DNA from 2 places in the Duganella sp. S19_KUP01_CR8 genome. Region 2 is predicted to be linked to the other one. Evidence: predicted binding sites of a transcription regulator. Region 2 holds the regulator's gene; the other holds the start of a gene.
The links. The regulator FliA, encoded in region 2, starts transcription of late flagellar genes. The targets are predictions, from matches to a motif close to CTAAAGTTTNNNNNNNNNNNGCCGNTA.
Positions count from the first base shown of each region.

Region 1: V6M89_RS19760 (flagellar protein FliT) is a predicted target of FliA. The motif match lies at 1,924-1,950, and genes of this name have one in related genera.

Region 1 is NZ_JAQQPR010000019.1:116,563-120,787, reverse strand. It holds gene V6M89_RS19770 (type IV pilus assembly protein FimV) at 1-153, shown strand, start outside; gene V6M89_RS19765 (aminotransferase class I/II-fold pyridoxal phosphate-dependent enzyme) at 244-1,470, shown strand; gene V6M89_RS19760 (flagellar protein FliT) at 1,601-1,879, opposite strand; gene V6M89_RS19755 (HDOD domain-containing protein) at 2,030-2,857, opposite strand; gene V6M89_RS19750 (M13 family metallopeptidase) at 3,090-4,225, shown strand, end outside.
Region 2 is NZ_JAQQPR010000008.1:22,713-38,361, forward strand. It holds gene V6M89_RS09960 (flagellar hook protein FlgE) at 1-538, opposite strand, end outside; gene V6M89_RS09965 (flagellar hook assembly protein FlgD) at 576-1,283, opposite strand; gene flgC (flagellar basal body rod protein FlgC) at 1,300-1,707, opposite strand; gene flgB (flagellar basal body rod protein FlgB) at 1,710-2,129, opposite strand; gene flgA (flagellar basal body P-ring formation chaperone FlgA) at 2,288-2,992, shown strand; gene flgM (flagellar biosynthesis anti-sigma factor FlgM) at 3,101-3,415, shown strand; gene V6M89_RS09990 (flagella synthesis protein FlgN) at 3,423-3,899, shown strand; gene motD (flagellar motor protein MotD) at 3,978-4,751, opposite strand; gene V6M89_RS10000 (flagellar motor protein) at 4,753-5,499, opposite strand; gene V6M89_RS10005 (RNA polymerase sigma factor FliA) at 5,481-6,212, opposite strand; gene V6M89_RS10010 (MinD/ParA family ATP-binding protein) at 6,255-7,052, opposite strand; gene flhF (flagellar biosynthesis protein FlhF) at 7,045-8,505, opposite strand; gene V6M89_RS10020 (transposase) at 8,656-9,711, opposite strand; gene flhA (flagellar biosynthesis protein FlhA) at 9,761-11,881, opposite strand; gene flhB (flagellar biosynthesis protein FlhB) at 11,878-13,059, opposite strand; gene V6M89_RS10035 (fumarylacetoacetate hydrolase family protein) at 13,167-14,177, opposite strand; gene V6M89_RS10040 (pseudouridine synthase) at 14,174-14,893, opposite strand; gene V6M89_RS10045 (hypothetical protein) at 15,071-15,361, shown strand; gene V6M89_RS10050 (S49 family peptidase) at 15,570-15,649, opposite strand, start outside.

The DNA.
Region 1 (4,225 bases), on a different contig from region 2:
GGCGGCTACTTCTACCTGCGCAAGAAACGCGGCGCCGGGCCGCTGAAAATCTGGCAGGGATTCCGCAAGAAAAAGCCGGCCGGCGAGGGCGACCCGCCTGTGGAGGCGCCGCCGCTGCACGAAGTCACGCCGGAATCAATGATGCAGCAGTAATAAGTATATAACTGTACGCTCTTATCGAGGCCAGGCAATCTGGGGTATAGTATTCGACCCCCTCCGTCTTCCCCATACTGAAAGAGCGCTATGACCGCAGTAGATCTCCCTTCTCAGCATCACGAGCAATACCAAGCTTTCAAACAACTCGGCCTGAAGCTGGACATGTCCCGTGGCAAGCCAGCCCCCGAGCAACTGGATTTGTCGAATGCGCTGATGGCGTCGTTGGACGGCTACAAGGCCGCCGACGGCACCGATGGCCGCAACTACGGCGGCACCATCGGCCTGCCGGAAGCGCGCGAACTGTTCGGCAAGCTGCTGGACGTGCCTGCCGCGCAAGTGGTGGTCGACAGCAGCGCCAGCCTGTCGCTGATGCATGACGTGATCATCTACAGCCTGCTCAACGGCACGCCTGGCAATGCGCCGTGGGTGCGCGAGCCGGTGACCTTCCTGTGCCCGGTGCCAGGCTACGACCGCCACTTCGCCATCTGCGAAGCGCGCGGCATCAAGATGATCAACATTCCGATGACCGAAGCCGGTCCGGACATGGATCTGGTGGAAAAACTGGTGGCCGAGGATGCCAGCATCAAGGGCATGTGGTGCGTGCCGAAGTACAGCAATCCGGGCGGCGTGGTGTTTTCGGACGCCGTGGTGGCCCGCCTGGCGGCGATGAAGACGGCGGCGCCGGACTTCCGCCTGATGTGGGACGACGCTTATCGTTTCCACCATCTGGGCGAGCAAAAACTGGAAGTGGCCAATATCCTGGACGCCTGCGCCAAGGCCGGCAACCCGGACCGCGCGATCGTGTTCGCGTCGTCGTCGAAGGTGAGCTGGGCCGGTTCGGGCGTCGCCGCGCTGGCTGCCTCGCCGGCCAATATCGCCTGGTGGACCAAGCATGCGGGTATCCGCAGCATCGGCCCGGACAAGATCAACCAGCTGCGCCATGTGCGTTTCCTGAAGGATGTGGCGACGGTGGAAGCTTTGATGGAACAGCATCGTTTGCTGCTGAAGCCGAAGTTCGATGCTGTGCTGGCGCAGTTCGAGCACTATCTGGCGGATGTGCCGGGCGTGTCGTGGACCCGTCCGCAAGGCGGCTACTTCATCGATCTGGTGACGCCGGACGGTTCGGCCAAGCGCACCGTGGCGCTGGCCAAGGAAGCGGGCATCACGCTGACGCCGGCTGGTGCGGCTTTCCCTTACGGTAACGATCCTAAGGATAGCCATATCCGTATCGCGCCGAGTTTCCCGTCGCTGGATGAGATCACCAAGGCGGCGCAAGGTATTGCGTTGTCGCTGAAAGTGGCGTTGGCGGCGTAAGCCCGCACTGCGGCACACCAGGGTCAGACCCCGTACGGGGTCTGACCCTTTTGGGTTTTAAGGGGGGGGAGCGTCTTAAGCGGGCAAAAAAAAAGCGCCGGATTCGGCGCTTTTGATCTTTTTGCGGATTTTACTGATGCGTCACGCCGGGTACATTGTTCAGCCAAGGCTCGGTGACGTCGCGGATGGCGCGGTCGTTGGCCAGGATTTGTTTCAGCAGGTCGATCTTGCGCAGTCGCGGGGCGCCGCTCAGGGCTGGTACGCCGGTACCGGCTGCGCGGGCTTCGCTGGCGCATTGCGCTTCCAGGCGGCTCAGGCCGTCGAAATCACCCAGACGTGCGGCGGCGGCCATTTGATTGGTCAAACCGGCAATATTTTCGTACATCGAGAGGACTTCGGTGGAGGTCATGTTCTCACCCTGGCTAGTTAAAACGGATTACCGCATGTCCTGATTAACGTCGCCTTAAACGGGAACTTTAGGGTGTTTTGAAAAAATATTTGAAAAAAGTCGAAAAAAAGCCCCATGCGGGGCTTTTCGTGACTTAAAAAACAAGCTGGCTTATTTGACCAGCTCTTCCAGGCCGGCGCTCAGTTCGTCCGGCGACGGCATTTCGTCGATCAGCGCGTTGTCGTCCAGGCCCAGTTCCTCGGCCAGGTCGGACGGGTAGCAGGCGGCGATTTCGTCGTCGTTCAGGCCGGCCTGCTCGACGCGGGCGCGCCACGCTGCCAGCGAGACCACGGCGGCCAGGCGGTTCAGCTCGCCGTTATGGTGCGGCTCGGGGAAGGCCAGGATGGTTTCCGAGAAGGTCAGCGGGAACTTCCAGCGCTTGGCCAGTTCGGCGCCGACGTCGGCGAAGGTGAAGCCGAACGAGGTTTGCTCGGCGTCCAGGCGGCGCGAATCCAGCGGACCGGCCACCTTGTCGAGCGCCATCGCCTGTTCGGCCATCGCCGAGTGGATCACCAGCTGGCCGATGGCGTGCATCATGCCGATGGTGAAGGCGAGGTCGGTGTTTTCCTTGGTTTTCTTGGCAATCCACTTGGCCGACACCGCGGTGTGCAGGCTGTAGCGCCAGAATTGCTTGAGGTCGAGGCCGGGCACGGTCTTGAAGCCGCTGACCAGGCCGGAGCTGATGACCAGCGTGCGCACGGTCACGAAGCCAAGCATCAGCACCGCGTCTTCCACCGTGCCGATGCTGCGCGAGACGTGATAGTAGGCCGAGTTGGCCAGGCGCAGCAGCTTGGCGCTCAGCACAGGATCCGTCGACAGTTTCTTCGCGATCTCTTCGGTCGAAACGCTGGCCTTGTCGAAACTGCTGATCAGCTCTTCCACGACTTTAGGCGCGGTGGGCAACGCAGTTGGATTCTGGAACAGGGCATCAAGTTTCATATTTATCTCCTGGGTTGTTAGCGCGTTGCTATAGGCTAACTATATAGCGATTCGCCCGTTGAATGAAACAATTTTGCGGGGCGGGCGTCTCTTTTCTGCCGAGTTGCTACCATCTATTCCGTCAAATCCGCCGTTCGTCGCAAAGCCGCATCGCCGGGCGCGCCGCGGCGATACAGTGCACGCTGGCGTACCACGCCTGACATTCAACCAGATCCACGACCAAGGGACTCCCATGCACCCATCTGCAAGCAAGTTAAGCATCGCCGTATGCGCCGCCCTGATGCTGGCCGCGCCGCTGCGCGCCGAGCCGACCTCCGCCGCCCCATCGACCGCCGCCGCCAAAAGCGCGGTGCTGCCGGGCGACGATTTTTTTGATTACGTCAACGCCGACTGGCTCAACAGCGTCGAGATCCCGGCCGACCGCAGCGGCTGGGGCGTGGGCAATGCGCTGATCGAGGACACCAACCAGCGCATCGTCAAATTGATCGAGGCGATGGCGGCGCAGCCGGCCGACGCCGAGGCGAAGAAAATCGCCGACTACTACGCCGCCTTCATGGACGAGGCGGGGATCGAGGCCAGGGGCCTGGCGCCGTTGCAGCCGCTGCTGCAAAAGATCGCCGCCATAGCCGACAAGCGCGCGTTGGCCGAGGCGCTGGGCGGTTCGCTGCAAGCCGATGTCGATCCGCTCAACGCCACCAATTTCTTCACCGAAAACCTGTTCGGCCTGTGGGTCGCGCAAGGTTTGAAGGACTCGACGCACTACACGCCTTACCTGTTGCAAGGTGGACTGGGCATGCCGGACCGCGCCTACTATCTGGACGCCAAGCCGGCCATGCAAAAGCTGCGCGGCCAGTACCAGGCGCACATCGCCGCCACCTTCAAGCTGGCCGGCATCGCCGACGCGGATGCGCGCGCCGCGCGCGTGTTCGAACTGGAACGCAAGATCGCGCTGGCGCACGCCAGCCGCGAAGTGTCGTCCGACGTGCTGAAGGCCAACAACAACTGGAGCGCCGCCGATTTCGCGCGCAAGGCGCCGGGCCTGGACTGGAAGGCCTACTTCGCCAGCGCGGGCCTGGGCGAGCAGAAGAAATTCATCGTCTGGCATCCGACCGCCATCGTCGGCGCAGCCAAGCTGGTGCAGTCGGTGCCGTTGGAAACGTGGAAGGATTTCCTCACCTTCCACCGCATCAACAAGGCCAGCAGCGCGCTGCCGAAGGCGCTGGCCGACCAGCACTTCGATTTTTATGGCCGCACGCTGAACGGCACGCCTGAGCAATCGCTGCGCTGGAAACGCAGCCTGGCCGCCGTCAATGCGGCCATGCCTGATGCGCTGGGCAAGGTCTATGTCGCCAAGTATTTCCCGCCCGA
Region 2 (15,649 bases):
TGGTCGGATCGCCGGCGTCGAACGGTATCGTGGCCGGCACTTTCTCGGCCGAGCTCAGGTTCAGCTGGAAGTTGGCGGTGCTGGTTTGCACCGGCGTCAGGTCGGACTTGTCCAGGGTCAGCGGGGTTGGCGCGCCCAGCTGGATCACACCGGCCGAGTTCGACAGATAGCCGGTCAGCTGAGCGCCCTGGGCGTTGACCAGTGTGTGGGTGTTATCTTCGTGGAACTGGCCGTTGCGCGAATACTGCACCGCGCCGTTGACCACTTCGCGGAAGAAGCCGCCGCCGTTGATCGAGATGTCCAGCGGATTGTTGCTGGTCTCGATATTCCCCTGGGTGAATTGCTGGGCCAACTTGGCCGTCGTCACACCGATGCCGGGATTGTTGCCCGACACGCCGTTCAGCGAGTTGGCGTACAGGTCGGCAAACTGCGCCTGCGAGCCCTTGAAACCAACCGTGCTGGCGTTGGCGATGTTGTTGCCGATAACGTCCAGCGATTTGGATGCTGCGTTCAGGCCGCTAAGTCCTTGTTGGAACATGGTATTCCCCTATGCTAGGTGTGACGTGTGAACTGCGTTACAAAACTTCTTTGACATCGGACATCGCGAACTGTCCGAGCGAAGTATTCAATTTGACGCCGCCGCTGCCGGTCGACACGCTGGCCACGGCCGCCAGTTGCAGCGCGGTCGAGTCGGTCAGCGTCTTGCCGGCGCTCACCGCCTTGACGGTGAAGGTGTAGGCGCCGGCCGGCGCGGCGGTCTTGCCGTCGGTGGTGCCGTCCCAGGTGATCGGGTAGGTGCCGACGTCGGTGCTCTTCATGCTCATGGTGCGCACCGTGGCACCGCTCTTGTCCTGGATCGAGATCGTCACGCTCTCGGCGGGCGAGGCCAGGTCGATGCCGAACACGCTGCTGCTGGTGCTCTTGCCGGCCTCGTCGGTGCTGGTCGACAGCTGGATGCCGGCGCCCGCCACCAGCACGCCCTTGCCGATCAGGTTGGTGGCGTTCAGCGATTGCGAGGCGGCCTGGTCGGTGCGCAGCGATTCCAGCGTGGCGTTGACCTTGTTGATGCCGGTCACCGTCGACAGCTGGGCCAGCTGGCTGGTCATGGCCGCGTTGTCCATCGGGTTCAGCGGATCCTGGTTCTTCAGCTGCGTGACCAGCAGCTTCATGAACTTGTCCTGGTCCGCGCCGATGTCGTTGGACGCGCTGGTGCTGCTGCTGGTGTTGCTGGTGGTATTGAGCGCGGCCGTCTTGGGCGTGTCGGTCACTGTGCTGATAGTCATGATTGCCTCTTAAGGATTACTGGCCGATGGTCAGGGTTTTGAGCAGCAGCGTCTTGGCCGCGTTCATGGTCTCGACGTTGGTCTGGTAGGACCGCGAGGCCGACAGCATGTTGACCATCTCGTCCACCACGTTCACGTTGGGCATGGTCACATAGCCCTTGTCGTCCGCCATCGGATGCTTGGGGTCGTACATCTGCTTCATCGGCGACTGGTCTTCCACCACCTGCTTGACCCGCACCCCGGTCGAAGAGCCGCCGCCGGTCGGCGTGGTCGCCTCGAACACCACCTGGCGCGCGCGGTAGGCCTCGCCGCTGGCGCTGGTGGCGCTGTCGGCATTGGCCAGGTTGGAGGCCACCACGTTGAGCCGCTGCGCCTGGGCGCTCATGGCCGAACCTGAAACATTGAAAATATTAAACAGCGACATGATCAGTTACCTCCCTGTATCGCCGCCATCATGTTCTTGATCTGGGCGTTGATTGCGGTGATGCCAGCCTCGTAGCGGATGGCGTTGTCGGCGAACTGGTTGCGCTCGACGTCCATGTCGACCGTGTTGCCGTCGACCGCGCCCTGCACCACGCCGCGGTACAGCAGCGGCGTACCGTCCACCATGGTGCTGCCGTCTTGCGGAGGGTTGGGGTAATGCTTGCTGGCGGTGGTCTTCAGCGTGGCGGTGGGACTGGCCTTGTCCAGCGCGGCCTGCATGGCGCTGGAGAAATCGATGTCGCGTGCCTTGTAGTTGGGCGTATCGCCGTTGGCGATGTTCGAGGCGAGCACGCTCTGCCGCTGGGAGCGCAGCCCCAGCGCGGCTTCGTTAAAGCGCAGATAATCGTCGAGTTTCCCAACCATGGCAGCTCCCAATGGACGTACTTGTTATGACAGGATCGATGATACGGAGTTGCTCGCGGTAACCATCGAGCGATAAGCAAGCGCTTTTCCGTTCTATTCAAGGCTTCAAGACCAGGCCGCCAGACTATGATGGCAATATTGAAGGGGACTCTCACACCATGAAACGACTGCTCATCACCGCCGCCCTGCTGGCCCTGCTGCCGGCGGCCCAGGCTCAGGCTCAGCAAGCCGCGCCATTGCGCCAGGACGCGGCCGCGCTCAAGCGCAGCGTCGAACAGTTCCTGCAGGTACAAAGCGGCGGCCTGCCCGGCCAGGTCACGGTCGCCGTCGGCGCCATCGACCCGCGCATGAACCTGGCCGCCTGCCCGGATCCGCAAGCCTTCTTCATGCCCGGCGCGCGCGCCTGGGGCAAGACCACGGTCGGCGTGCGCTGCGTGGCGCCGGCGGCCTGGACGATCTATATCCAGGCCACGGTCAGCGTGGTCGGCGACTACATCGCCAGCGCCGCGCCGCTGGCCCAGGGCCAGGCCATCGAGGCCGGCCAGCTGGTGACCCTGAAGGGCGATCTGACAACATTGCCGGCCGGGATAGCCACCGACATGGGCCAGGTGATCGGCCGCAGCACCAATATTTCACTGCCGCCGGGCACGCCGCTGCGCCTCGATACGCTGCGCAGCAAGCCGGTGGTGCAATCCGGCCAGCTGGTGCGGCTGGTTTCCAGCGGCAACGGTTTCAGCGTGTCGGCCGAGGCGCGCGCCATGAGCACGGCGGGCGACGGCCAGGTAGTCCAGGTAAAAACTTCCGGTGGGCAACAAATCACGGGAATCGCCAAGGCAGGCGGGCTGGTGGAGGTGGCGTTTTGATCGAACGCCACGGGTCTTGAGGCACGGCAACGCTAAAGTTTTGGCGTCAGCCGCCGTTACATACTCAGATCCCGGAGTTTCGTACTCCAACCAGAGAAGGATAGAGCTGTGAAAATTAATGATACATTAAAGAGCACGACCGGCTTGCCGTCGTCGACCCCGGCTTCCACCTCGACTGCGCGCGGCGCAGACAAGGCGGCAGCCCCGGCGACGCCCGCAACGTCCGACAACGTGCGCCTGTCGCCGCAAGGCCAGGCATTGGCGGCCAGTGCGGCCGGCGGCGCCAGCGCGGTGTTCGACACTAAAAAAGTCGAGCGCATCAAGCTGGCAATTGCCGACGGCCAGTTCCAGGTCAACTCGGAAAAAGTAGCGGATGGCTTGCTGGATACAGTCAAGGATCTGCTGCACTCTCGCAAACGATAGGTCTACCATGTCAACCGCTACCCCGCTGAACAGCCTGCGCGAAGAAGAACACATCATGACGACCCTGCTGGACGTCCTGAAGCAGGAGCAGCAACATCTGGTGGCGGCGGAAATCGACGGCCTGACGGCGGTCACCACGAAGAAATCGGCACTGGTCACGCAGATGACCCTGTTGTCGGCCCAGCGCCACCGCGCCCTGGGCAAGGCCGGCTACCCGGCCGAGGAAGCCGGCATGGATGCCTGGGTTGCCGCCAGCGGCGCCGACGCCGCCGAAGCTGCCGTCCTGTGGCAGGCGCTGCAGCACCACGCGCGCGAAGCCAAGGAGCTGAACCGCATCAACGGCATGCTGATCAACAAGCAGATGAACCACACGCAAGGCGCGCTGCAAGCGCTGCGTCCGCAAACGGCGGGCGCGAACAACTTCTACGGCCCTGGCGGCCTGTCTACTTCCCTGCCCCGCAGCCGCGGCTTCCTGGCCGGCTGACTCTTTTACCCCGCACGGCCATGCGGGGTCAGACCCCGTCCGGGGTCTGCCCCCTAAGCGACGCAGCAAGCATATTGCTTAATTATTCGGCGCCTGCGTCGGCACTTCCGTTACCGCATCCGGAATACCGGACAAGATCGTGACCGCCACGCGGCGATTGCGCGCGCGGCCGATCGGGTTGTCGTTCGGCGCCACCGGCACGTTCGAGCTGAAGCCGACCGCCGTCAGGCGTTCCGGCGTCACGCCGGCGTCGATGAATAGCCGCACCACGCTGCTGGCGCGCACCGCCGACAATTCCCAGTTGGACGGGAACAGCGTGTTGCGGATCGGCTGGTTGTCGGTGTGGCCTTCGACCTGCACCTTGTGATCGTCGTTTTTCAGCAGGCCGGCGACGGCGCGCAGCGCTTCGGTCGATTCGTTGGTCAGGCGCGCCTCGCCCGGATCGAACAGCACCGAGGCATTGATCTCGACGCTGACGCCGCGGCTGTTTTGCGTGACCCGCACCTTGCCCTCCTTGACCAGGGGCGCCAGCGTGGACAACAAGTCCTGCGCCAGCTTGGTCATCTGGGTTTTTTCCTTGCGCAGCAATTCGGCGTGGCGCCGCAGGTTGGGATTGGGTATCGGCAGGTTGGGCACTTCGGTGTTGACCGGCTTGGCCGAGCCGGCGCCGCCGAAGGCGTCGCCCAGCGCCACCGACAGCACCTTGTAGCGGCCGATATTGACCACCGAGATCGCGTACATCACCACGAAGAAGGCGAACAGCAGCGTGATGAAGTCGGCGTAGGAGATCAGCCAACGCTCGTGGTTCTCCGGTTCGTCGTCGAACTTCCTGCGGGCGCGCCGGTTCTGCATGTCAGTGTTCCCGCATCAGCGTGGCGATGCGTTCGTCGATGACGCGCGTGTGGTCGCCGGTGGCGATGTCGTAGAACACGGCGGCGGCGATTTCCTGCTGGTGCACCGCCTGCGTGACGATGGCCTTGAGCTTGTTGGCGATCGGGTAGAAGAACAGGTTGGCCAGGCCGACGCCGTAGATCGTCGACACGAAGGCCACGGCGATGCCGGAACCGAGCTTGCTGGGATCGGTGAGGTTTTCCATCACGTGGATCAGGCCCAGCACCGCGCCCAGGATGCCGATGGTGGGCGAATAGCCGGCCGCCGATTCCCAGATGCGCACCGCCTGGCGTTCCTCGGTTTCGTAGGCGGTGATTTCGGTGTCGAGGATCTGGCGCAGCTTGTCGGGGTTGATGCCGTCGACGATCAGGCGCAGGCCCTTGGTGTTGAACTTGTCCTTGGAGGCGAGCATGTAGCGCTCCAGCGACAGCAGGCCGTCGCGGCGCGCCGCCAGGTTCCAGGCGTTGATGTCGCGCGCCAGCAGCACGCGGGTGTCGGCCGGCGGCGCGAACACCAGGCGCAGCATGCGCAGGCCGCGCACGAAGGTCTGGAACTTGGTCTGCAACAGCACCGCGCCGAAAGTGCCGACCACGACGATCGCAAACGCGGCCGGTTGCAGCAGCGAGGATAATTTTCCACCCTCGAGCGTCTGGCCGATGACGATGCCGGCCAGCGCCAGCAGCACCCCGGCTACGCTGGCCCAGTCCAAGACCGCTCCCGAAGTGAGGCGCGCAGACGCGCCACGGCCTGCGTATGCAGCTGCGATACGCGCGATTCCGATACGCCCATCACGGCGCCGATTTCTTTCAAGTTGAGCTCCTCTTCGTAGTACAGCCCCATCAGGATCTTTTCGCGCGGCGGCAGCGCGTCGATGGCGTCGATCACGGCCTGGCGGAAGTCGCCGTCCAGCAGCGAGCGCAGCGGATCGCTCTCCTCGTCCGAGCAGTAACGGTCGAGGAAGCTGTCGTTGCCGTCGTCGTCGTGAAAATCTTCGTAGTACACCAGCTGGTGGCCGCCGCCGTCGGACAGCATTTCCTGATAGTCGGCCAGCGACAGCTTGAGCATCTTGGCCACTTCCGACTCGGTCGGCGGATGGCCGAGGCGCTGTTGCAGCGTGCTCATCGCGGTTTCGATCTTGCGCATGTTCTGGCGCATCGAGCGCGGCAGCCAGTCGCTGTTGCGCAGCTCGTCCAGCATGGCGCCGCGGATGCGCAGCACGGCGTAGGTTTCGAACTGGGCGCCATGGGTGTCCTCGTAACGGCTGATGGCGTCGAGCAGGCCGATCATTCCGGCTTGCACCAGATCGTCGACTTCGACGCTGGGCGGCAGTTTCGCCTTCATGTGGTGGGCCAAGCGCTTCACCAACGGCATGTGCTCCGTCAGTAAAGAATCCTTGTCCACTTTCCCTTTGACCGTGTACATAGCCGTTTATTATTGGTTAAGCGCTAAAATTGTGATGCTCCCTTAACGGAAAGATGGCGAGCCGGCCAGCGCGAAGCGCCCCGCCAGTTGACGAAACGCGACCGAAGCCCCGGCCAGCGGAAACGCATCGACCACCGCACGCCCCAAGCGTGCCGCGCGTTGCAGGTATTCATCCGCCGGCACCGACCCCATCGAAACGAGATTCACCGCCAGGTATCGGCTAGCTGCCTGTGCCATATTATCGTATACCACCTTTGCTTCCGATTCGGAAGCCCCGGTGACCAGAATTCCAAACGGCCGGCGACCCAGCTCCTGGTTCAGGCGCTTGATCATACTGTACGCGGCCTTGATCGAGGTAGCGCTATTCGATACCTGCACCACGATTTCCGAGCTGGCCATGACCGGCACCGGGAAGGCCACGCCGTCGAATTCGCCGTCGACGATGACGATGCCGGTCTGCTTGGCCAGCACGTCGAAGGCCTTGGCCAGGCGGCGCGTCTCGTCCGGGCCGCTGCGCGCCACGCCGCGTGTCATCGACGCCACAGCAAAGCCTTGCGGCACCTGGTGGATCACCTGATTCAGCGCGCACTCCTGGCGCGCCACGTCCAGCAGGCTGGCGCCGCCGTCCACGCCCAGGCGCGAGGCCACGCCGTGGGCGCTGGCGCAGGCGTCCACCAGCAGCACGTCGTTGCCGGCGCGCGCCAGCGAGGCGCCCAGGTTGACCAGCATGGCGCCCTTGTCGTCCTGCGGCGTGGCCGACAGGAAGGTGACGATGCGGGGCTTGGGCCCCGCCAGCATGCGGCGCAGTCCCTCCGCCTGGTCGAAATCGAAATTAGCCAAGGTGCACCTCGCGCATTGCTTGCTCGTGCTGGCCGTTGCTCATCAGCAGAGGCAGTTCGGCGTCCAGGTATTGGGTGTTGACGACATCGCGTTTCAATTTGAAAGCGCGGTCGATCAGGTAGGCCGGATCGGCCAGGTGCAGGTCTTCCGGCACGCGTTGGCCGTTCGACACGTAGAACAGATTGAGTTTTTGGCGGATCACCACGTCCAGCACGTTGCCGATGGCGGCCGCTTCGTCCAGCTTGGTCATGATGCAGCCGGCCAGGCCGCTGCCCTGATAGGCGCGCACCACTTCGTTCAGGGTTTCCTGGGTGGCCGTGGCGTTCAGACACAGCAGGCGCTTGACGTCGGAACCGGCGCCTTGCAGCATCGACACCTGTTCGGTGACCATCTGGTCGCGCTGGCTGACGCCGACCGTGTCGATCAGCACCGTGTGCTTGTTCTTCAATTCCTTGAGGGCGATGCGCAGGTCGGCTTCGTCCTTGACCGAGTGCACCATCACGCCGAGGATCTTGCCGTAGATGCGCAGCTGTTCGTGGGCGCCGATACGGTAGGCGTCGGTGGTGATCAGGGCCAGCTTGTCCGGGCCGTGGCGCATCACGCAGCGCGCGGCCAGCTTGGCGGTGCTGGTGGTCTTGCCGACGCCGGTCGGGCCGACCAGCGCGAACACGCCGCCCTGCTCGATCAGCGCATCTTCGTTGGCCATGGTTTGCAGGTTGCGGGTCAGGACGTTCTTGATCCAGCGCAGGCTGTCGGCGGCGTCGCGGTTGGCCGGCAGTTTTTCGATCAGGTAGCGCGCCAGGCTGGCCGAGAAACCGGCCGCCAGCATCTCGCGCAGCACGGCGGCTTTCTGCGGCTCGCGCGCTTGCGTGGTGCCCCAGGAGATTTCGGCCAGCTGGGTTTCCATCATGCCGCGCATGGCGCGGATTTCGCTCATCATGCCCTGCATTTCGGCGGCGGCGTTTTGCTTGGCGCTGGCGACGGCGGCGCTGACCATGGCGGCGATCTGGTCGACGTCCAGCGCGGCCTTGGCCTGAACCTGGGCCGGCGCCGGCGCGGCGGCTGCGGCCTTGGTGACGCTGGCGAACGACGAGGCGGACGCCACTACGCGGCGCACCGGTTGCGCTGGCAGGGCGGCTGGCGCCGGGGTTGGCGTTGGGGTATGCGATCCGAAGCGCGGCTCCATGCGCTGTTCCAGGCGCGGCTCATGACGCTGATCGGCGCCGCCTTGCGACACGGCGGTGCCCAGGTCGAGCGACGGCGCCGGTTCGGCCATCGGCGAGTGCGGCGCCGGCATGGCCAGCGAGGCGGCATCGTCGTTGGCGAGGGCGAGGATTTCAACACCGCCATCGGCCTGGCGGTTGGACAGGATCACGGCGTCTGGGCCGAGCGATTCGCGCACTTTGCGCAGCGCCTCGCGGGAAGTCGGTGCGGTAAATTTTTTGACGTTCATGGCCGGCTCTCAGGAGTCTAAGTCGAGCAGTGCGTCTTCCGGATGAGACGCCTTTACTCTGACAGTGCCATTATTGACGATGCACTCTGGAAACGATCCGACGAACAGGGGGGCAAATGGGCCGCATTTCGCCATTGCGGCCGAGGCGGCTTAGTTATCGCGGAAAACCTCATCCAGTGTAGCGGCGCTGACGAAGTTTTTAGCCCAGGCCAGCAGCTGGGACACATCGGCTGCGGCGAGCCGGGCGCGGACAATGACATCAAGTTCGCCGAAGCGCTGTTGCAGCATTTCGGTCAGCAGGGCGCACTGTCCTTCTTGTCGTCCTTCTTGTCGCCCTTCTTGTCGTCCTTCTTGTCGTCCTTCTTGTCGTCCTTCTTGTCGTCCTTCTTGTCGCCCTTCTTGTCGCCCTTCTTTCCGTCCTTCGTGCAGCCCTATTTCCAGTCCTAGCTTGTGTCCGCGCTCCATGCAAAAGCGCTCCATAGAGGATACGTAAGGCATAGCCCGCCTCCTTTCCAATTGCAAAGCCACATAGGTCAACCGGACCTCCAACGCTTGCGGCAAGCGCATGATCCAGTCGATCACCCGATATAAATTAATAATACGCTGCCTGTCCCAATCGCGCTGGTACAGAAGCTTGGTAAGCCTCAATTTGGCGATGCGGCGCCGATGCGCATTGCCCTTGGTCTGCCGCGCCAGCAAGTGCGCCACGGTCACCAACGCAAACGGATTCTCGTGCCGCAGCAGCTCATCGATGTGATCAACAAAGTCCAGCAGCTTGGCAACCGGGAATTCTATCCCCATCGCACAGCCTAGCAGGCGATAACCAAAAGACGACGGCCGCCAACGCCTGCCGCTATCGGTCAGCAAGGCCAGGCTGGCGACAGGGCGGCGGTAGCGGTCATAAACACGATAATTGTAGACAAACATGCGCTCCGCAAAGCTGGCCTCGCGCCAGCCCTGCACTTCCAGATGCACCAGCAACCACTGTTCAGGACCGTCGAGCAGATACACGCTGACCAGTTTGTCCAGCAAACGCTTACCGAGTTCGGCATCGCGAGCCAGCGCGGAAAATTCCTGGTCGAGAAAAGTATGTGGCCGCGACCAGTCGATCGCGGCATGCGCAAGGGGGAAGTAAAACGCCATGAACTCCGGAAAATGCTGCATGAGCACTTCCTTCCACGGCGTATCGAAATCGTCGTCATCCATGCGAGCAGTCTAGGCCGCCCGCATGGATGCATGCGCGATCCGCTCAAACTTATGCCGGCTGCTGGCCCACCAGCGCCGTCACGCGGATGGTCTTGGTCTCCGGGATCTCGGCATGCGACAGCACCTTCAGTTGCGGCAAGGCGCGGCGCAGGAAACGCGACAGCAAGGCCCGCAGCGGCCCCGGCACCAGCAGCACCGGCGTCAAGCCCAGCGCCTCCTGCTGCTGCGCCGCCGCCTGCGCCTGTTGGGCGATGGTGTCGGCCAGTCCAGGCTCGATGCCGGCGCCGTCCGGACCGCTGGCCGCCAGCGCCTGCATCAGCAAGCGTTCCAGCCGATTATCCAGGGTCATCACCGACAACTCGCTGGCGCCGGGGAACAGCTGCTGCACGATGGCGCGGCCCAGCGAGATACGCACCAGCGCGGTCAGGTCGCTTGGATCCTGCGTGTGCACCGCGTGCTCGGCCAGCGTCTCGATGATGGAGCGCATGTCGCGGATGTGCACGCCTTCCATCAGCAGGTTCTGCAACACCTTCTGCAGGGTCGACAGCGACACCATCTTCGGCACCAGGTCTTCCACCAGCTTGGGCGCATCCTTGCCCAGGTGGTCCAGCAGCGACTGCACCTCGGCCCGGCCCAGCAGCTCGGAAGCGTGGGTGGTGATCAGGTGATTCAGATGCGTCGCCACCACCGTGCCGGCGTCGACCACCGTGTAGCCCATGCCCTGCGCCTGGTCGCGCAGATTGGCGTCGATCCAGGTGGCGGGCAGGCCGAAGGCCGGATCGGTGGTCGCCATGCCCGGCAAGGTGCCGCTGGCCATGCCCGGATTGATCGCCAGGAACTGGCCGTTGAAGGCCTCGCCCGTGCCCACTTCCACCCCCTTGAGCGTGATGCGGTAGGCCGACGGCTTCAACTCCAGGTTGTCGCGGATGTGCACCGGCGGCGCCAGGAAACCCACCTCCTGCGCGAACTTCTTGCGGATCCCCTTGATGCGCTTGAGCAGCTCGCCGCCCTGGGTCTTGTCCACCAGCGGGATCAGGCGATAGCCCACCTCCAGGCCCAGCGTATCGACCGGCATGATGTCCTGCCAGCTGGCCTCCTCCTGCTCCGGCGCGGCGGCCGGCGCTGCTGCCGCTTCGGCCGCCGCCACTTCGGCGGTCTTGCCGGCTTCGGCCTTGCGGGTCATCATGTAGGCCGAGCCGGCCAGCAGGCCGGCCAGCAGCAGGAACACCAGATTGGGCATGCCCGGGATCAATCCCATGCCGCCGATGATGGCGGCGGTGATGTACAGCACCTGCGGCTTGGCGAACAACTGCCCCACCACCTGGGTGCCGATGTCCTGCTCGCTGGCCACGCGCGACACCACGATACCGGCCGCGGTGGAAATCACCAGCGACGGGATCTGCGCCACCAGGCCGTCACCGATGGCCAGCAAGGTGTAGTTCTTCAGTGCGTCGGCAAAAGTCAGGTCGTGTTGCAGCAGGCCGACCAGCAGGCCTCCGACCACGTTGATCACCGTTACCAGAATACCGGCCACGGCGTCGCCGCGCACGTATTTACTGGCGCCGTCCATGGCGCCGTAGAATTCCGCTTCCTGCGCCACTTCGCTGCGGCGCTTGCGGGCGTCGGCCTCGCCGATCAGGCCAGCGTTGAGGTCGGCGTCGATCGCCATCTGCTTGCCCGGCATCGCATCCAGGGCGAAACGCGCGCCCACCTCGGCGATACGGCCCGCACCCTTGGTCACCACGGTGAAGTTAATGATCGTCAAAATAATGAAGACCACGATACCGACCGTGTAGTTACCGCCGATCAGGAAATGGCCGAAGGCCTCGATCACCTTGCCGGCGGCGTCGGGACCATTGTGGCCCTCGGTCAGCACCACGCGGGTCGAGGCCACGTTCAGCGACAGGCGCAGCATGGTCGACACCAGCAGGATGGTCGGGAAGGCCATGAAGTCCAGCGGCTTGACCGTGTACAGGCTGGTCAGCAGCACGATCACCGCCAGCGCGATATTGAAGCTGAAGAAGATGTCGAGCACGAAGGCCGGCAGCGGCAGCACCATCATCGCCAGCAGCATGATGATCAGGATAGGCGCGGCCAGGCTGCTCTTGTTGCGGCTGTTGGCGATGCCTTGCAGCCATGGCGGCAGTTTCAGGTTGCTCAGGGCGTTCATGCGGGTGCTCCGTTATTCAAGTCGGGGTTCTTCTTTTGCGACGCCGGATTGAGCGGATCGAGCTCAGGCGGCACATCGAGTGTCTTCGGTATATCCGGGCGGTTGCCGTTGCCCTTGCTGAACAGGCGCAGCTGGAACACATAGGCCAGCACTTCGGCCACGGCCGAGTACAGCGCTTCCGGGATCTCGTCGCCGATCTCGGTGTGCTTGTGCAGCGCGCGCGCCAGCGCCGGCGCCTCCAGCATGATCACCTTGTTCTCTTTGGCGATTTCGCGGATCCGCGCCGCCACTTCGTCGGTGCCCTTGGCCACCACCTTCGGCGCGCCGCGCATGCCGTCGCTGTACTTCAGCGCCACCGCGTAGTGGGTCGGGTTGGTCACCACCACGTCGGCGGTCGGCACGTCGGCCATCATGCGGCGCTTGGCCATCTCGCGTTGCAGCTGGCGGATCTTGGCCTTGATCTGTGGATTGCCGTCGGATTCCTTGGATTCCTGGATCAGCTCCTGGCGGGTCATCTTCAGCTTGTTCGCGTAGTGCCACATCTGGTAGGGACCGTCGATGGCGGCGATCAGGCCCAGCGCGCCGACGATGAACAGGAAGCTGCTGCCCAGCATATTGAGCGTGTGCGTCATGCCCAGCTTGAGCGGCTCCACCGCCAGGCCGATCACGGCGTCCTTCTGCTTCATCACCACCAGCCAGGCCACCATGCCGACCACCAGCGCCTTGGCCACCGCCTTGAACAGCTCGACCAGCGAGTTGGACGAGAACATGTTGCCGAGGCCGTTGGCGGGATTGAGTTTATTGAAGTTGGGCGCGATCGCCTTGCCGCTGAACAGCCAGCCGCCCACCAGCAGCGGCGAGGCCAGCGCGACGATCATCACCGCGATGCCCAGCGGCAGGCAGGCGAGCATCACCCGCACCACGTCGACCCCGATGCGGTTGAGCAGGATGTCGGCGTCGAAGATTTGTTCCTGGTTCAGGGTCAGGCCGGACACCAGGGCGGAATTGAGCTGGCGCACCAGCCCGTCGCCGGTCATCCACAGGCCGGCGCCGGCCGCCATCAGCACGGTAAACGTCGCCACTTCCCGCGAACGGGGAACGTCGCCTTCCTCGCGCGCCTGCTCGAGGCGCTTCGCTGACGCGGGTTCGGTCTTTTCTGCGTCGCTGTCTTCTGCCATGGAATCTGCCTGCTGCGGGGTTTATCTCGACCGTGCCATTATCGGCCGCGGCAGGACCAGGCCATCGCCGGAATACGGCGGTATTTCCGGCCCTGCTCGTAGATTCCTTACGGCAATTTCCGGCCAGTCGGCTCGGCGACGGCCTGCTTGACGGCTTGTTCGATGGCGCCGAACACGGACTTGCCGTCGCCGCCCAGCATTTCGATGCGGATGGTGTCGCCGAACGCCATGTAGGGCGTGACCGGCGCGCCGCCGGCGATAGTCTCCAGGCAGCGCTGCTCGGCGATGCAGGAATAGCCGCGCTTGGCGTCCTTGTTGGACACCGTGCCGGAGCCGATGATGCTGCCGGCCCGCACATTGCGCGACTTGGCCAGGTGGGCGATCAGCTGCGGGAAGTTGAACACCATGTCGACGCCGGCCTGCGGCTTGCCGACCAGCTTGCCGTTCCAGGTCGACAGCAGCGGCAGGTGGACCTTGCCGCCCTTCCAGGCATCGCCCAGCTCGTCCGGCGTGACCGCCACCGGCGAGAAGCTGGTGGCCGGCTTGGCCTGGACGAAGCCGAAGCCCTTGGCCAGCTCGTCCGGGATCAGGTTGCGCAGCGACACATCGTTGACCAGCATCAGCAGGCGGATGCGCTGGTGCGCCTGGTCCGGCGTCGCGCCCATGGGCACGTCGTCGGTGACGACCGCCACTTCGGCCTCGAAATCGATGCCCCACTCCTCGTGGAACAGTTCGATATCATCGGTCGGCCCGAGGAAATCGTCGCTGCCGCCCTGGTACATCAGCGGATCTTCCCAGAACGACGGCGGCAGCTCGGCGCCGCGCGCCTTGCGCACCAGTTCGACGTGGTTGACGTAGGCCGATCCGTCGGCCCACTGGAAAGCGCGCGGCAGCGGCGCCATGCAGTTCTCCGGCTCGAACTCGAAGCTGCGGCGGGCGCGGCCCTGGTTCAGCTCCTGGTAGATGGCGTCGAGTTGCGGTGAGATGAAGGTCCAGTCGTCCAGCGCGCGCTGCAAGGTGCGCGCCACGCCGTCGGCCAGCTGCGCGGTCTTCAGGTCGCGCGACACCACCATCAACTGGCCGTCGCGGGTGCCGTCTTTCAGCGTTGCCAGCTTCATGCGGCGGGCGCCAACAAGGCCAGTTGCTCAGCCGTCAGGTAGCACCACTCGCCCTCGGCGATGCCCAGCGACTCCAGCGTCAGCGCGCCGATGGCGGAGCGATGCAAGGCGCTGCAGTGGTTGCCGGCGGCCGCCAGCATGCGCTTGACCTGATGGTACTTGCCCTGCTCCAGCACGATTTCGAGCTGGTGCTCGCCGCGCTTGACGCAGGTCTGCGCCGCCAGCGGCGCCGGCTCGTCGTGCAGTTGCACGCCGGACAGCAATTGCGCCACCAGCTCGTCGGTGACTGGCTCCTGCGTGGTGGCCTGGTAAATCTTCGGCACATGGCGCTTGGGCGACGATTGCGCGTGGATGAAGGGGCCGTCGTCCGACATCAGCAGCATGCCGGTGGTGTCGTGGTCGAGGCGGCCGACCGGCTGCACCTCGCGCCAGCTGAACTGCTCGGGCAGCAGGGTCAGCACGCCGGGGTGGTGGCTGGGCTTGCGCGAGCATTCGAAATTGGCAGGCTTGTTGAGCGCGATGTACAGGTGCTCGCGGTAGACCCATTCTTCGTCGAAGATGGTCAGCACCAGGCCATCGGTCTCGATGCTGGCTTTGTAGTTGTCGTGCACGACGCCGCCGATGCTGACTTCGCCGTCTTCGATGAGAGAGCGGCAGTACTTGCGGGTGCCATAACCCTGCGATTGCAGGATGCGGTCTAGGGATAGTTTACTCATGGCCGGATTTTACAGGATGCCGGTGGCAGCGGGAAGGCGCAACTTATTGCAGTGCAGCATTCATTCTAGATAGTCATCAACCTTGATACATATCAAGTCCCGCGCCAACTCCGTTGATAAACTGAAATTGCAATAGGAATCCGCCTACTGCATTAGGAAAGCTCAGCAGGACTTACCATGTCTACCTTACTCTCCGTTACAACAGCGGCGCAAGAACAGGCCGCCATGCACAGAACCGAACTGCTGCTGGCGCGTTGCAACAGCTGCACGCCACCCACCGACACCCCCGGGGGGCCGCTGGAGCGGTGGCATGCCGACCAGCAAGCGCACTTCCTGGCCTGGCTGGACGCCGGCGGTTTCGCGCAAACCGACGCCGCAATTGAAAACAGCGGCATTGCGCCGCTGTTTTCAGCCCCATTACAGGACTCTTTACGAGGAATCGAAATTCTCTCTACTCCGCATCAATGATGCAGTTGAGTAGTTCCATCAAATTGAACAAGATCGTGCTGACAACAAGATAAACTGTTTATATCGGCCCCCCTTGGAAAGAACTACAACACCACTATAGTCCACCGGGTCGGATATGCAAGCATGAATAAGGCTGGATTGATAATGTTAATCGGTAGTCCAGTGATGCTATCACTATGACTAACGGCCAGCCTGCCTCGCCGCCCGCTCAGCGCAGGCTGGGCTTGACGTTATCCATCGCCGATTTGACCGCGCCGGCGCCCATCGCCGCGCCGAATTTCTTCAGCA